Regions from separate parts of the Streptomyces sp. NPDC028928 genome, predicted to be linked through region 1. Evidence: riboswitches for the same ligand, from Rfam matches in the RefSeq annotation. Region 1 holds a riboswitch; each other region holds the start of a gene.
The links. Region 1 has a riboswitch for cyclic di-AMP ahead of ACZ4U1_RS34925 (transglycosylase SLT domain-containing protein). Riboswitches for the same ligand answer to the same signal wherever they lie in the genome.
Positions count from the first base shown of each region.

Region 2: it holds a riboswitch for cyclic di-AMP, as region 1 does, so the genes downstream of both, ACZ4U1_RS33655 (M23 family metallopeptidase) here and ACZ4U1_RS34925 (transglycosylase SLT domain-containing protein) in region 1, are expected to answer to the same signal.
Region 3: it holds a riboswitch for cyclic di-AMP, as region 1 does, so the genes downstream of both, ACZ4U1_RS19860 (M23 family metallopeptidase) here and ACZ4U1_RS34925 (transglycosylase SLT domain-containing protein) in region 1, are expected to answer to the same signal.
Region 4: it holds a riboswitch for cyclic di-AMP, as region 1 does, so the genes downstream of both, ACZ4U1_RS39715 (M23 family metallopeptidase) here and ACZ4U1_RS34925 (transglycosylase SLT domain-containing protein) in region 1, are expected to answer to the same signal.

Region 1 is NZ_JBVHVI010000018.1:145,207-148,969, forward strand. Features, by position in the region: gene ACZ4U1_RS34915 (FAD-dependent oxidoreductase) at 1-618, shown strand, start outside; gene ACZ4U1_RS34920 (HAD family hydrolase) at 741-1,559, shown strand; gene ACZ4U1_RS34925 (transglycosylase SLT domain-containing protein) at 1,598-2,083, opposite strand; cyclic di-AMP (ydaO/yuaA leader) riboswitch at 2,087-2,268, opposite strand; gene ACZ4U1_RS34930 (polyprenyl synthetase family protein) at 2,792-3,763, shown strand, end outside.
Region 2 is NZ_JBVHVI010000017.1:34,046-37,808, reverse strand. Features, by position in the region: gene ACZ4U1_RS33665 (M16 family metallopeptidase) at 1-31, shown strand, start outside; gene ACZ4U1_RS33660 (M16 family metallopeptidase) at 28-1,416, shown strand; cyclic di-AMP (ydaO/yuaA leader) riboswitch at 1,646-1,806, shown strand; gene ACZ4U1_RS33655 (M23 family metallopeptidase) at 1,819-2,574, shown strand; gene ACZ4U1_RS33650 (GntR family transcriptional regulator) at 2,773-3,459, shown strand; gene ACZ4U1_RS33645 (HPr family phosphocarrier protein) at 3,708-3,763, opposite strand, start outside.
Region 3 is NZ_JBVHVI010000008.1:22,587-26,349, reverse strand. Features, by position in the region: gene ACZ4U1_RS19875 (dihydrofolate reductase family protein) at 1-149, shown strand, start outside; tRNA gene ACZ4U1_RS19870 (tRNA-Met) at 220-293, opposite strand; gene ACZ4U1_RS19865 (PP2C family protein-serine/threonine phosphatase) at 418-1,623, shown strand; cyclic di-AMP (ydaO/yuaA leader) riboswitch at 1,846-2,012, shown strand; gene ACZ4U1_RS19860 (M23 family metallopeptidase) at 2,022-3,059, shown strand; gene ACZ4U1_RS19855 (aldo/keto reductase) at 3,130-3,763, shown strand, end outside.
Region 4 is NZ_JBVHVI010000028.1:3,142-6,904, forward strand. Features, by position in the region: gene ACZ4U1_RS39710 (alpha-galactosidase) at 33-2,105, shown strand; cyclic di-AMP (ydaO/yuaA leader) riboswitch at 2,375-2,568, shown strand; gene ACZ4U1_RS39715 (M23 family metallopeptidase) at 2,574-3,488, shown strand; gene ACZ4U1_RS39720 (SGNH/GDSL hydrolase family protein) at 3,638-3,763, shown strand, end outside.

The DNA of each region.
Region 1 (3,763 bases):
GCGGCGCTCGCGGCGGAGGCGGGCGCACACGTGCGCGTGGTCGCGCGCGGACGCGGCCGGGTCGCCTTCGGTGCCGCGCCCTGGGACCAGCCGAGGTTCCGCCCCCAGTCCCCGTTCGGCCGCGCCTGGTCGCTGTGGGCACTCAGCTACTACCCGCACCCGTACCGGTTCCTGCCGGAGCCCGCCCGTCACTATCTGGTCCGCCGGGTCCTCGGCCCGCTCGGCGCCTGGTGGCTGCGCGAGCGCTTCGAGAGCGGGGTGCGGGTGCAGGAGGTCGAACGGGTGGTCAGCGCCGAGGCCCGCGGCGGCAGCCCGGTGCTCACCGTCCGCACCCACGGCGGCCGTACCGAGCAGCTCACCGCTGACCACGTCATCGCCGCCACCGGCTACCGCGTCGACATCGCGGCGATGGACTTCCTCGGCCACGAGCTGCGCACCCGGCTCGCGGTGAGCCGCGGCACCCCCCGGCTCGGCCCCGGTTACGTCTCCTCCGTGCCCGGTCTGTACTTCACCGGCCTGCCGGCGGCGTCGTCGTACGGGCCGGTGATGCGCTTCGTCTGCGGTACGGAGTTCGCCTCCCCGCGCCTGGCGAAGCACCTGGCCGCCGCCCACAGTTGAGTCCGGGGCCCACGGCGGCACTCTCATCGGGGCGTCCGTGGGCGCAACTTGGGGCCGTACAGCACGTAAGTGCGTGTAATGACAGGTGAGTCGGCGGGGCGCGGTGTCCGTATTCTCTGATCATGGCACCCTCCCCGGCATATGCACTGATCGCCACTGACCTGGACGGAACGCTGCTGCGCGGCGACGACACCGTCTCCGACCGGTCGCTCGCCGCGCTCGCGCGGGTGGTGCGGGCCGGCGCCCGGCATCTGGTGGTGACGGGCCGCCCGGCGCCACGGGTCCGGCCGCTGCTGGCGGACCTCGGCTGCACGGGGCTCGCGGTGTGCGGGCAGGGGGCGCAGGTCTACGACGCCGGGACCGGCCGTCTGCTGTGGTCGGTCCGGCTGGACCGGGAGCTGGCCGAGACCGCGCTCGGCAAGATCGAGGCGGAGGTGGGGCAGGTCTACGCGGCGGTCGACCAGGACGGCGTGGACGGGCTCACGCTGATCGAGCCCGGGTACCGGATGCCCCATCCGACGCTGCCCGCGGTGCGCGTCGGCCGGCGGGACGACCTGTGGTGCGAGCCCATCAGCAAGGTGCTGCTGCGGCACGCCTCCCTGTCGGACGACGAGTTGGCGGCCGTGGCCCGCTCGGCGGTGGGCTCGCTGGCGACGGTCACCATGTCGGGGCCGGGGACCGTGGAGCTGCAGCCGAGGGGGGTGACGAAGGCGACCGGGCTGGCGCTGGCCGCCGAGCGGCTCGGGGTGGATGCCGACCGGGCCCTCGCCTTCGGCGACATGCCCAACGACATCCCGATGTTCGACTGGGCCGGGCGCGGTGTCGCCATGGCCAACGCGCACCCCGAACTGAAGGCGGTGGCCGACGAGATCACCTTGTCGAACGAGGACGACGGCATCGCCGTCGTCCTCGAAGGACTCTTCCCGGCCGACCGGCTGTGATGACCGACCGGCCGTGATGACCGGTCGGCCGGAGCAGGTCAGTACGCGCCGAACACGTTGTCGATCGACCCGTACCGCGCGGCCGCGTAGTTGCAGGCGGCGGTGATGTTCGCGACCGGGTCGTAGATGTTGAACGAGGTTCCGGCGACGTGGTACGCGTTGAACGTGGGGTCGATGACCTGGAGCAGGCCCTTGGACGGGATGCCCTTGGCGGCGTTGGAGTCCCACAGGTTGATGGCGTTCGGGTTGCCCGAGGACTCGCGGATGATGTTGCGGTAGATGCCGTTGTAGGTGCCCGGGATGCCCTTCTCGGCCATGATCGCGAGCGACTCGCGGATCCAGCCGTCCAGGTTGTTCGGGTATCCGGCGGTGGTGGTGGCCGCCGTGGTGGTGTCGGTGGCCGCGGAGGCGCTGGTCGCGCCGATGAGCGGCAGGGCGAGCACGGCGACGCCGGTGCCGGCGGCGACGAGGGCGCGGACGAGGCGGCTGTTCCGGGTACGGCGGTGCTGAACGGCAGCGGACATGGGGACGTTCCTCTCCGGCGCCTGCGAGGTGAGCTGTCGGGTTCGGGCGGGGAGGTGCCCGGCCGCGCCCCGAAGAGGCACGGCTTCACCCCTAGCCGTACCGGTGCGGCGTGTGCCGACCGGCCCGGCGGCTTTCCTGGGGTCCCCCGCTCCTGCCGTACGAATGAGTTCGTCGATGGGTTATGCGGGCGGCGGCAGGATTCGGCGTCCGCCCGACGGCCCGGAACGTATGCGAGAGCACATGTCGGGAACAAGTACCGGATTCATAGAACGTGCGATTTGACCTTGATCGACGCCGTATGGGGTGCTTGATCCTTTGCGATTGCCAACCCTCAACTCGCTTGCGCGGCAAGGGGTCGAGGGGGTTGCGGGGGGTGGGCCGGGTATACGGGGCGCGTGACCCAATTCACGAAATAGCAAATCGCTTCAAATCGGGCATGGGGGAATAGGGGGATTCGCGCCTAAGGTGACAGAGGAGAGGGTGTGGAGAGGTTGCGACACAGTGCCCGTATTGCTGTTAAGTCAATAAATGTCCGTTCTTACTGTGTGATCAAATCCATGTTGATCATGAACCGGTACCGCCCGGGCTGGACCGGTGGGCGCTATCGGTGATCGAAACAGGACCGGATACGCTGACTTGAGTGATGGCAGCGACCTATCGACAAACCGTGTAATCGCCAGCAGACACCAGCAGACAGGAGACCCCTCGTGACCGTCGTCGGGCCGTTCGGGCTGAGCGTGCGGGACCAGGCTCTGGAAGCCGATGTCCAGGCCGGATTGACGGCTGTCGAGGAAGGCTTGCTCGAAGCCACCAAGAGCGAGGTCCCGTTCATCACGGAGGCCGCGCAGCACCTCGTGCGGGCCGGCGGGAAGCGTTTCCGGCCACTCCTCGTGATGCTCGCCGCCCAGTTCGGCGACCCCTACGCGCCGGGCGTCGTGCCGTCGGCCGTGGTCGTGGAGCTGACCCACCTGGCCACGCTGTACCACGACGACGTCATGGACGAGGCGGCCGTACGGCGCGGCGTGGACAGCGCCAACGCCCGCTGGGGCAACTCCGTCGCGGTCCTCACCGGCGACTTCCTCTTCGCCCGCGCCTCCCAGATCCTCGCCGACCTCGGCCCCGAGGCGGTCCGGGTGCAGGCCCTGGCGTTCGAACGGCTCGTCACCGGCCAGATCCTGGAGACCGCGGGCCCCTCGGACGGGCGCGACCCGATCGAGCACTACCTGGACGTGCTCGGCGGCAAGACGGGCTCCCTGGTGGCGGTTTCGTGCCGGTTCGGCGCGATGATGTCCGGCGCCGGCGAGCGGGTCGTCGACGTGCTCACCCAGTACGGCGAACGGCTCGGGGTCGCCTTCCAGCTCGCCGACGACGTCCTGGACATCGCCTCCGACTCCCACGAGTCCGGCAAGACCCCGGGCACCGACCTGCGCGAGGGCATCGCGACCCTGCCCGTGCTCCGGCTGCGCGAGCGGGCCGCCCGGCTGGGCCTGCCCGAGGACGTCGCGCTGTGCGAACTGCTCGACTCCGACCTCAGCGACGACGCCCGGCACGCCGAGGCGCTGGCCGCGCTGCGCGCGCACCCCGCGCTGGAGCAGGCCCGCCGGGACACCGTCCGGTACGCGGAGGAGGCGCGGGCCGCGCTGGCCCCGCTGCCCGAGTGCGACGCCAAGGCGGCCCTG
Region 2 (3,763 bases), on a different contig from region 1:
CGAGACCGAGAACGAGGAGACGGCCAAGTGACCCAGCTCGCCACCATGGACTTCCACCCCCAGCCGCAGCCCGGCGAGGCCAGGCCGTGGGCGTTCCCGGCGCCCGAGCGCGGCACCCTCGACAACGGCCTGACCGTGCTGCGCTGCCACCGCCCCGGCCAGCAGGTCGTCGCCGTCGAGGTGCTGCTGGACGCGCCCCTGGACGCCGAGCCGGCCGGCCTGGACGGCGTCGCCACGATCATGGCGCGGGCCTTCTCGGAGGGCACCGACAAGCACTCCGCCGAGGAGTTCGCGGCCGAGCTGGAGCGTGCGGGCGCCACCCTGGACGCGCACGCCGACCACCCCGGCGTCCGGCTCAGCCTGGAGGTCCCCGCCTCCCGCCTGGCCAAGGGCCTCGGCCTGCTCGCCGACGCCCTGCGCGCGCCCGCCTTCGCCACGAGCGAGGTCGAGCGGCTGGTCCGCAACCGCCTGGACGAGATCCCGCACGAGCTGGCCAACCCCTCCCGCCGGGCCGCCAAGGAACTCTCCAAGGAGCTCTTCCCGGCCACCTCGCGCATGTCCCGGCCGCGCCAGGGCACCGAGGAGACGGTCGAGAAGATCGACGCGGCGGCCGTGCGCGCCTTCTACGACCGCCATGTGCGGCCCGCCACGGCCACCGTGGTCGTCGTCGGCGACCTGACCGGCGCCGACCTGGACGCGCTGCTCGGCGACACCCTGGGCGCCTGGACCGGCACCCCCGGCGAGCCGCGGCCGGTGCCGCCGGTGACCGCCGACGACACCGGGCGCGTGGTCATCGTGGACCGGCCCGGCGCCGTCCAGACGCAGCTGCTCATCGGCCGGATCGGCCCCGACCGGCACGACCGGGTGTGGCCCGCCCAGGTGCTCGGCACGTACTGCCTCGGCGGCACCCTCACCTCCCGGCTGGACCGCGTCCTGCGCGAGGAGAAGGGCTACACCTACGGCGTGCGCGCCTTCGGGCAGGTCCTGCGGTCCGCGCCGGAGGGCACGGGCGCGGCGATGCTCGCCATCAGCGGCTCCGTGGACACGCCGAACACCGGTCCGGCGCTGGACGACCTGTGGAAGGTGCTGCGGACCGTCGCGGCGGAGGGCCTGACCGACGCCGAGCGGGACGTCGCCGTGCAGAACCTCGTCGGCGTGGCGCCGCTGAAGTACGAGACCGCGGCGGCCGTCGCGAGCACGCTGGCCGACCAGGTCGAGCAGCACCTGCCCGACGACTTCCAGGCGACGCTGTACCAGCAGCTGGCCGCCACGGGCACGGTGGAGGCCACCGCGGCCGTCGTGAACGCCTTCCCGGTGGACCGCCTGGTGACCGTCCTCGTCGGCGACGCCGCCCAGATCAAGGCACCGGTCGAGGCGCTCGGCATCGGCGAAGTCAGCGTCGTCGCCGCGGAGTAGCCGCACAGCGGCACGCGCGCGTGGGGCCCTGCTGACCTACGGGTCGTCAGGGCCCCTGCTGGTCCCTCGCTCTTCCACGGTGTCCCTCAGATGCCCGTTTTGGGGCGGAGGTTGCCTGTCTGCCCTGTGGGATGCGCTACAAAAGCCCGGATCCGTTTGAGGATTGAAAGCGGGCCGCCGTAGCGTCGTCCGGGCTGTTCGTCAGGCAGTGCGCCGCACCCGCGGCACCGGACAGTCATCGCCGAGTCCCCGTACGGCGCGAGCCAGGGGAGCCGGGGACCCACCGTCCCTGGGGTGAATCGGGCGCCCGCGCGGCTGCGAGGGGGTCCGTAGGAGACCTTCCTGCTCCGAACCCGTCAGCTAACCCGGTAGGCGAGAGGGAAGGAAAGGACCAGCCACTACATGGCGTTCATGTGCGCCACCGGGAAGCACCGCAAGCCCGGCCGGGTCAAGCGGACCACGGCCCAGGCGGCCGGCGTCGCGGCCCTCACCACCACCGGCGTGATCGGCACCCTCGCCGCCTCCCCGGCGCTCGCCGCCGAGAACTCCACGGAGCAGACCGGCCTCGTCCCCGTCCTCACCGTGACCGAGGACGTCCCCGAGCAGATCGACGCGCAGGCCGCCGCCCAGCAGCAGGCCGCCGAGCAGAAGGCGGCCGAGGAAGCCGCGGCGAAGGCCGCCGCCAAGCGGGCCCAGGAGATCCGGGCGGCCAAGGCACGTGCCGCCCGCGAGGCGGAGCGCAAGCGGCTGAACACCTTCGTCGCCCCGATCGCGCACTCGTACGTCTCCACCGCCTACCGGGCCAGCAGCTCCCTGTGGTCCTCCGGCTCGCACACCGGCATCGACTTCCACGCGGCCAGCGGTACGGCCGTGCACGCGGTGGGCTCGGGCACGGTCGTCTCCACGGGCTGGGGCGGCGCGTACGGCAACCAGATCGTGATCCGGATGGCCGACGGCATGTACACCCAGTACGGGCACCTGTCGTCCATCGGCGTCACGGTGGGCCAGAAGGTCGTCCCCGGCCAGCAGATCGCCCTGTCCGGCGCCACCGGCAACGTCACCGGCCCGCACCTGCACTTCGAGGCGCGCACGACCCCCGAGTACGGCTCGGACGTCGACCCGGTCGCCTACCTCCGCAAGCACGGCGTGAACATCTGACGCCCACCGCACGGCTGTCCGAAGCCCCGGCTCACCGAGCCGGGGCTTTCGCCGTTTTTCGCAGCGTCCGCCGGATGTGCTGACCAAAAAATATCCATGGATTACCGCCTGCCGTCGGAAATTGCGGCTCATTGGAATAGAGTCACGGAACACGCGTCCATCGTCGGCGTTTCACGGGGATTAAGGCGGAGGTCGGTCATGCGTATTCCGGCGCACTCGGTGTGCACGGCGATCCGGGACGACATCGTCGCCGGTGTCTACGAGCGCGGCAGCCGCCTCACCGAGGAAGTCCTGGCCCGCCGGTACGGCGTCTCACGCGTCCCCGTGCGCGAGGCCCTGCGCACCCTGGAGGCAGAGGGCTTCGTGGTGACACGCCGGCACGCGGGCGCGTGCGTGGCCGAGCCGACCGAGCAGGAGGCCGCCGACCTGCTGGAGATGCGGATGCTGCTGGAGCCGCTGGGCGCCGCCCGGGCCGCCCAGCGGCGCACCGAGGCCCATCTCAAGGTGCTGCGCGGGCTGGTCCGGCTGGGCCAGGAGCGGGCCAGGAGGGGCAGCAGCGAGGATCTCCGGTCGCTGGGCGGCTGGTTCCACGAGACGCTCGCCCAGGCCTCCGGCAGCCCCTCGCTGACCTCCATGCTCACCCAGCTGCGGCACAAGATCGCCTGGATGTACACGGTGGAGGTGCCGGTCAGCCCCGTGGAGTCCTGGACGGACCACGGCGCGATCGTGGACGCGGTGGCGCGCGGGGACGCCGAGCGCGCGCGGGCGCTCACCACGCTGCACGCCGAGCGCGCGACGGGGGCGCACCGGCTGCGCTTTTCCGCGGCCGGGGAGCGTGTGAGGACTTCGCAACACGCCGTAAACATCTCGGGCCCGCGGCATTAACACGGGCGCCGTATACAAAGAAGAGTTATTCGGAGTGGGGGGCTTTCTGCTGCCCGAATTCACCCTGCCGAATTCACCCCTGCCGTTTCCTGCCATCCCCCGTAATTCACGAGGGTCCATACGGCGAAGCCGCGCCGCCCCGAAAGGCGAACGCGGCTCCGGCGCTCTGCGCGATGGCTCGCTCTGCGCGATGGCTCGCTCTGCGAGATGGCTCGCTTCGTGCGATGGTCGCTCGTGCGATGGCTCGCTCAGACGGTCTCGGGCAGCTCCTCCAGGCCCTCGGAGACCAGCTTGGCCAGACGGT
Region 3 (3,763 bases), on a different contig from region 1:
GCCGGGTGGTCACCGCCTGGCGCGAACCCGACACGTTCGTCCACGCGGCCGACGGCACGGGGGTGCTGACCGCCGCGGGAGCGCACGTCGTCCTGCTCCCCGAGCTGGAGGACCTCGCCAAGGCGCCGAACGTCCACCTGCTGGGGTGAGGCGGGCCCGGCCCGGGCCGGAAACACTCAGGGCCCGGAATCCTTGGGATTCCGGGCCCTGAGCCTTCAGTAGCGGGGACAGGATTTGAACCTGCGACCTCTGGGTTATGAGCCCAGCGAGCTACCGAGCTGCTCCACCCCGCGTCGTTGTGACTCCAGTGTACGTCATCCGCGGGACCACTCGCACACCCCTTTCGGTCCACACCGGTCGCCGCCCGCTCCGGGGCCCGGAAACCTGGAGACACGTCGGACATGTGGGAGACACGCGGTGCGCCCTGGAAAGGTGGAGGAGAGCCCGTACGCCAGGGCGGGCGGCCGGCTCCCCGGTGCCCCCGTGCCCGACCCGGGCCTCGGCGGCGGGCCCCCGCCGGTGCGCGCCCGGCGCCGGCCGAGCCCGCGTGCGCAGGCCCGCGCCCTGCCCGCGCTCCTGATCGCCTGCGGGATCGGGTACGGCCTGCTCACCCCGCAGCAGTTCACCGCCGTACCGTTCTTCACCGCCGCCCCACTGGTCGCCGCGCCCCTCTCCGCGCTGCGCACCACCGTCCTCACCGGCCTCGCCTCCCTCGCCGCCGCCTACGCCGTGCACACCGACGCCGGGGTCCACCCGGCCGTGGGCACGCTCACCGACGTGGTCACCGTGGCCACCGTCGCCCTGCTGGCCGTCGCCATCAACCGGGTCGTCCGCCGCGGCGACCGGCGGCTCGCCTCCGCCCGGGAGATCGCCGAGGCCGCCCAGCGGGCCGTCCTGCCGGAGCCGGACGCCCGGATCGGCGGCTTCGAGATCGCCGCCCGCTACGAGGCGGCACGGCAGGACGCGTTCATCGGCGGCGATCTGTACGCGGTGCAGGACACGCCGTACGGCGTCCGGCTGGTCGTTGGGGACGTGCGCGGCAAGGGCATGGGCGCGGTCGCCGCCGTCGCCGTGGTGATCGGCGCGTTCCGGGAGGCGGCCGAGCAGGAGGCCGCGCTGGAGGAGGTGGCCGAACGGCTGGAGCGGGCGCTGGCCCGTGAGGGCACCCGGCGCGACGGGATCGACGCCTTCGAGGGGTTCACCACCGCGGTCCTCGCCGAACTCCCGCACGGCGAGGGCGTCGTACGGATCGTCAACCGCGGCCACCCGCCGCCGCTGCTGCTGCACGCCGACGGCACCCTGCGCACCCTGACGCCGGGCGAGCCCGCGCTGCCGCTCGGCATGGCGGGGCTGGGCCGGTGGCCGGACCGGGCCACCGAGGCCCGCTTCCCGGTCGGCGCCACCCTGCTCCTCCACACCGACGGCCTGTCCGAGGCCCGGGACGCCCACGGCCGCTTCTACGACCCCGAACGGCGGCTCGCCGGGCGCACCTTCCCCGGCCCGGCCGCGCTGCTCGACCGGCTCGCCGCGGAGGTGCGCCGGCACTCCGGCGGCGGTATGACCGACGACATGGCGCTGCTCGCGGTACGGCGCCCCCTGCGGGATGTCACCGACGGTGAGTGAGCGAGTGCCGTGCGCATAACATCTGAGTCACCATCAAAACCGGAAGTGACTCCTGAACACTGCCGAAGGTTGGTCAACTCGCCCGGTTTGGCGGGGTAGTGGGTGATAGATCCGCCGGTAAAGACCTTAATGATCAAGCCGAACGGCTTGGAAAGTGACTGGCAGGTCTATTAACGTTCGATAACGCAGCGCGGTCGTCCCAGCCGTCACAAGAGACGGCTCCGTGCGCACGCGCCGAATCCCGCGAGGGAGCCGGGGAACCACCTTTCTGGGGTGAATCACGCGGATACCGCCGTGAACTCATGGAGTCCACGACCGGTATACGCGCGTAGGAGACCTTCCTGCTCCGAACCCGTCAGCTAACCCGGTAGGCGGAGGAAGGAAAGGAGCACGCCCGCGTGGCGTCCAACCGGCCTGTCCCCGAAGCCCCGTTCATACCGGCACAGCGCGACAACGAGACCTTCGGCTACGTCGCCTACCGCGCCGAAGAGGGCCCGTGGGAGGAGTGGAACCCCACCGAGGACTCCGTCGCCCCGGTCCGCGGCCGGCACCGCGTCGCCAAGCAGCGCGGCGGCTTCGCGCGCAGCTCCACCGTCCTCGGCGTCGGCGTCATCGCCGCGGTCGGCGCGGGCGGCATGGCCAGCGCCAACACCGGCAAGCCGCCGGTCTCCATCTCCCTGCCCGACCTGCCCTCCGTGGGCTCCCTCTTCGACGACGGCTCCGCCGACACCCGGGCCACCGAGGCCGGCACCACCGCGCTGAGCAGCGTCGGCGTGGCCACCGCCGAGGGTGAGGACGGCACCGACGCGGGCGAGGCCCTGCGCAACCGGATCATGGCCCAGGCCGAGCAGCAGCAGGGCCAGGCCGAGAGCAAGGCCACCGCCGTCGCGCTCGCCACCGCCGAGAAGCAGGCCGCCGACGCCGCCGCCAAGGCCGAGAAGCAGGCCGCCGCCGAGGCCGCCGAGGCCAAGGAGAAGGCGGAGGCCGCCGCCGCGAAGAAGGCCGAGGAGGAGCGGCTGGCCAAGCTGGCCAAGCAGTACACGCTGCCGACCTCCTCGTACACGATCACCTCGACCTTCGGCCAGGCCGGCTCGATGTGGTCCTCCGGCTACCACACCGGTCTCGACTTCGCCGCCCCCACCGGCACCCTGATCAAGGCCGTCCACAGCGGCACGATCACCGAGGCGGGCTGGGCCGGCGCCTACGGCTACCGCACGATCCTCACCCTCGACGACGGCACCGAACTGTGGTTCTGCCACCAGTCCTCGATCAGCGTCACGGCCGGCCAGAAGGTCTCCACCGGCGAGGTCATCGGCCGCGTCGGCGCCACCGGCAACGTCACCGGCCCGCACCTGCACCTGGAGGTCCACCCCGGCGGCCAGGCCACCGGCATCGACCCGATGGCATGGCTGCGCGACAAGGGCCTCACCCCCTGAGCCACCCCTTTGCCCTGACTCGGCGCCGGCGGCGGGATGCGATCATCCCCCGCCGGCGTTGACATGACGTATGACGTCACTACGTAAACTCGGCCCTTCCGACCTCGAGGTCTTCCCGCTCTCCCTCGGCGGCAACGTCTTCGGCTGGACCGCCGACGAGCAGACCTCCTTCGCCGTCCTGGACGCCTACACGGCGGCCGGCGGCAACTTCATCGACACCGCCGACGCCTACTCCGCCTGGATCGAGGGCAACAAGGGCGGCGAGTCCGAGACGATCATCGGCAAGTGGGTCAAGGCCCGCGGCAACCGCTCCGACGTCGTGATCGCCACCAAGGTCAGCCGGCACCCCGAGTACCAGGGGCTGTCCGCCGCCAACATCAAGGCCGCCGCCGACGCCTCCCTGCGCCGCTTGGACACCGACTACATCGACCTCTACTACACCCACTTCGACCAGCCCGAGGTGCCGGTCGAGGAGATCATCGGCGCGCTGGACGAGCTGGTGCGGGCCGGCAAGGTCCGGCACATCGCCGCCTCCAACATCAGCGCCGAGCGCCTGAAGGCCTCCCTCGACTTCTCCGAGCGGGAGGGCCTCGCCCGCTACGTCGCCCTCCAGCCCCACTACAACCTGGTCTCCCGCGACACCTACGAGGGCCCGCTGCAGGACCTCGCGGCCCGGGAGGGTCTCGCCGCCGTCCCGTACTACG
Region 4 (3,763 bases), on a different contig from region 1:
TGCGCGGATCTGTTGGCACCTGTGAGGTCTCGATGGTGGACATCGCCGAAGACGGTCGTACCTGGCTCCTGTCGGGCCCCGGCAGCAGCTACGCGCTGCGTCTCACCGAGGCGGACGAGCTGCTCCACCTGCACTGGGGCCCACGGATCGCTCTCGCCGACGCCGAGGCGCTCGCGGAGCGCCCGCTGCCCGGCTACTGGCCCTTCGAGTCCCCCCTCGACGGCCGCGAGGAGTACCCGGTCGAGGGCGGACCCCGCTTCGTCCGCCCCGCCCTGTCCGTCCGCACCGAGGAGCGGCGCGGCACCGCGTGGCGCTTCGTGTCGTGCGACACCGAGGGCGACGAACTGCGGCTGAGCTTCGACGACGACGGCGTGGGCATCACGCTGCACTACCGGATGCGCGGCGACGTGGTCGAGCGCTGGGTGACCGTCGAGAACAGCGGCCACGGGCGCGTCGAGCTGCTGCGGGCCGACGCGGCCACCTGGACCCTGCCCGACCGCGAGGGCTGGCGGCTCTCCCAGCTGCACGGCCGCTGGGCCGCCGAGTCACGGCTCACCGCAGCGCCCCTCACCTACGGCGAGAAGGTCATCGGCAGCCGCCGCGGCCACACCGGCCACCAGCACCTGCCCTGGGTCGCCCTGGACACCGACGCCACCGAGGAGCGCGGCGAGGTCTACGGCTGTGCCCTCGGCTGGTCCGGCTCCTGGCGCATCACCGTCGCCCAACTCCCGGACGCGCGCGTGCAGATCACCGGCGGCGCCGGCTACGACGACTCGGGCCTGCTGCTCCTCGCGCCCGGGGAGTCATACACCACCCCGGTCTTCGCGGGCCTGTGGAGCGACGGCGGTTTCGGCGGCGCGAGCCGCGCCTGGCACGCCTACCAGCGCGCGTACGTCATCCCGGAGGCCGAGCGGGACCGGCCCGTGCTGTTCAACTCCTGGGAGGCCACGTTCTTCGACATCTCCGAGGAGCAGCAGCTCGCCCTCGCCCGCCGGGCCGCCGGGATCGGGGTCGAGCTGTTCGTGGTGGACGACGGCTGGTTCGGGGCCCGCACCAGCGACCGCGCCGGCCTCGGCGACTGGACGCCCAACCCCGACCGCTTCCCGCACGGCCTGGGGCCCCTCGCCGACCAGGTGCACGGCCTGGGCATGCAGTTCGGCATCTGGGTGGAGCCCGAGATGGTCAACCCGGACAGCGACCTGTACCGCGCCCACCCCGACTGGGTGCAGTACCAACCGGGACGGAAGCGGACGGAACTGCGCAATCAGCTCGTGCTCAACCTCGCGCGCGAGGACGTCCAGGAGTACCTCTGGGAGCAGCTGGACGCCCTGCTCTCCAGCGCCCCGATCGACTATGTGAAGTGGGACTTCAACCGCTGCTTCACCGACGCCGGCTGGCCCGGGGAGCCGTACCCGCAGCGGCTGTGGGTGGACCACGTCCGCGCCCTCTACGCCCTGCTGGACCGGCTGCGCGCGGCTCACCCCCAGGTCGCCTTCGAGTCCTGCTCGGGCGGCGGCGGCCGGATCGACCTCGGGGTGCTCAGCCGCACCGACCAGGTGTGGACCTCCGACAACACCGACCCGCTGGACCGGCTCGCCATCCAGCACGGCTTCACCCAGATCCATCCCGCGCGCGTGATGGCGGCCTGGGTCACCGACAGCCCCAACGCCCAGCTCAACGGCCGGGTCAGCTCACTGCGCTTCCGGTTCGTCAGCGCCATGGCCGGCGTGCTCGGGGTCGGCGGCGACCTGACGGAGTGGAGCGCGGAGGAGCTGGCCGAGGCCCGGCGCTGGGTGGAGCTGTACAAGGAGATCCGCCCGGTCGTGCAGCACGGCGAGCTGTACCGGCTGCGGCCACCGGCGGGCGGTCTGAGCGCCGTCCAGTACCTCCGGGGCGAGGAGACCGTCGTCCTCGCCTGGCTGCAGGCGCAGCGCCATGGCGAGCCGGTGCCGGCGGTGCGGCTGCGCGGGCTCGACCCGACAGCATCGTACGAATGCCGCGAAACGGGTGAAGTTCATCGAGGCGCCGTCCTGCTGCACCACGGAATGCGCACAGGGCTGAAGGGCGACCTGGATGCGACGGTTCTCCGGCTGCGCCGCATCTGAGCTTTCTGTCCGAATTGACGCCTTCCTTCCAACTCGCTGCGGAATGAGGGCCCCTGGAGGAGTGCGGCGTGAGGAGCGTCATATCCGTGACCGTGCGTCGCGCGTCATGTCCACGTAATGCTGGGCTTGAAAAGGGGAATTGAAAGGAGCCGGGCGCGGGAATTCACGCTGAGTGACCACGAATTCCCGCATTCGATCAGCCGCGAGAGGAACAACGGGAAACGGCTGCTTGTTTCGCCGTGTCCTGCTCGCTTACGTTCCGAACCAATCCGGACGGAACGCCGAATCCTGCCGCCGCCCGGACTCCCCACACATGACCCGCGTCGGCAGGAGCGGGGGACCCACCAGGTAAGACTGCCTGTCCCGGTCTCCGCGACAGGCTAGGGGTGCAGCCGTGTCACGCACGGCCGGGCAGCTCCAGCCCGAACCCGACAGCTGACCTCGCAGGCGCCGGAGAGGAATTGCGCCATGCCTGCCAAGGGTAAGCACCGACGTCCCAAGACCCCGCGTTTTTCCCGCTCCCTCGCCGTCGCCGGAACCGGCGGAGCCGCCCTGGCCCTCCCGCTCATCGGGACCACCGGAGCGCACGCCGCGACCCTCGCGCAGCCCGTTTCCGGAACGGCCGTGCAGTCCCTTCCGAACACCGCGCAGCAGACCGCCGCCAAGCAGGACGCGGGCGTGCGCACCTACACCGTGCGCAGCGGCGACTGCCTCTCCGAGATCGCCGAGGAGCAGCGGGTCAGCGGCGGCTGGCAGCGGCTCTACGACGACAACCGGCAGGCCATCGGCGCCGACCCGGCGCTCATCCACCCGGGCCTGAAGCTCAGCCTCGGCGCGAAGGCCGCGCCGGCCCGCACCGGGTCCGCCGCCCCCGAGCCCGCCCGGACCTCGCCGACCTCGCAGACTTCGCAGACCTCCCAGTCTTCCGAGTCCTCCCAGTCCTCCGGGTCCGGCTCCGCGCAGACCGCCTCCGCCGGCTACACGCTGCCGGTGGCCGGCGCCACCATCGGCACCGGCTACCACGTCGCCGGCAGCATGTGGTCCAGCGGCTACCACACCGGTGTCGACTTCGTCGTCCCGACCGGCACCTCCCTCAAGGCCGTCGCCGCGGGCACGGTCGTCTCCGCCGGCTGGGGCGGCGCGTACGGCAACCAGGTCGTCCTCAAGCTCGAGGACGGCCACTACGCCCAGTACGCCCACCTCTCGCAGCTCTCCGTCTCGGCCGGCCAGAGCGTGACCGCGGGCCAGCAGGTCGGCCTGTCCGGCGCCACCGGCAACGTGACCGGACCGCACCTGCACTTCGAGATCCGCACCACGCCCGACTACGGCTCGGACGTGGACCCGGTCGCCTACCTCCGCGCACACGGAGTCGCCGTCGGCTGACGCCCGCCCTGCCTATTCCTGGCTTGGCAAATTATTTAAGGGTGTCTCATCTCACCGTTCGTCAACCCCTGCCTACGGTCGCGTAAGTCACATCGGAAGGTGAATCATGGTCCGACGTGGCAGACGATTCGAAGAATGACAACACATCAGTGATCGGGTCGTACGTGGCGGTGGGGGACAGCTTCACCGAGGGCGTCGGCGACCCCGGGCCCGACGGGGCGTTCGTAGGCTGGGCCGACCGCTTCGCGGTGCTGCTCGCCGACCGGCGCCCCGAG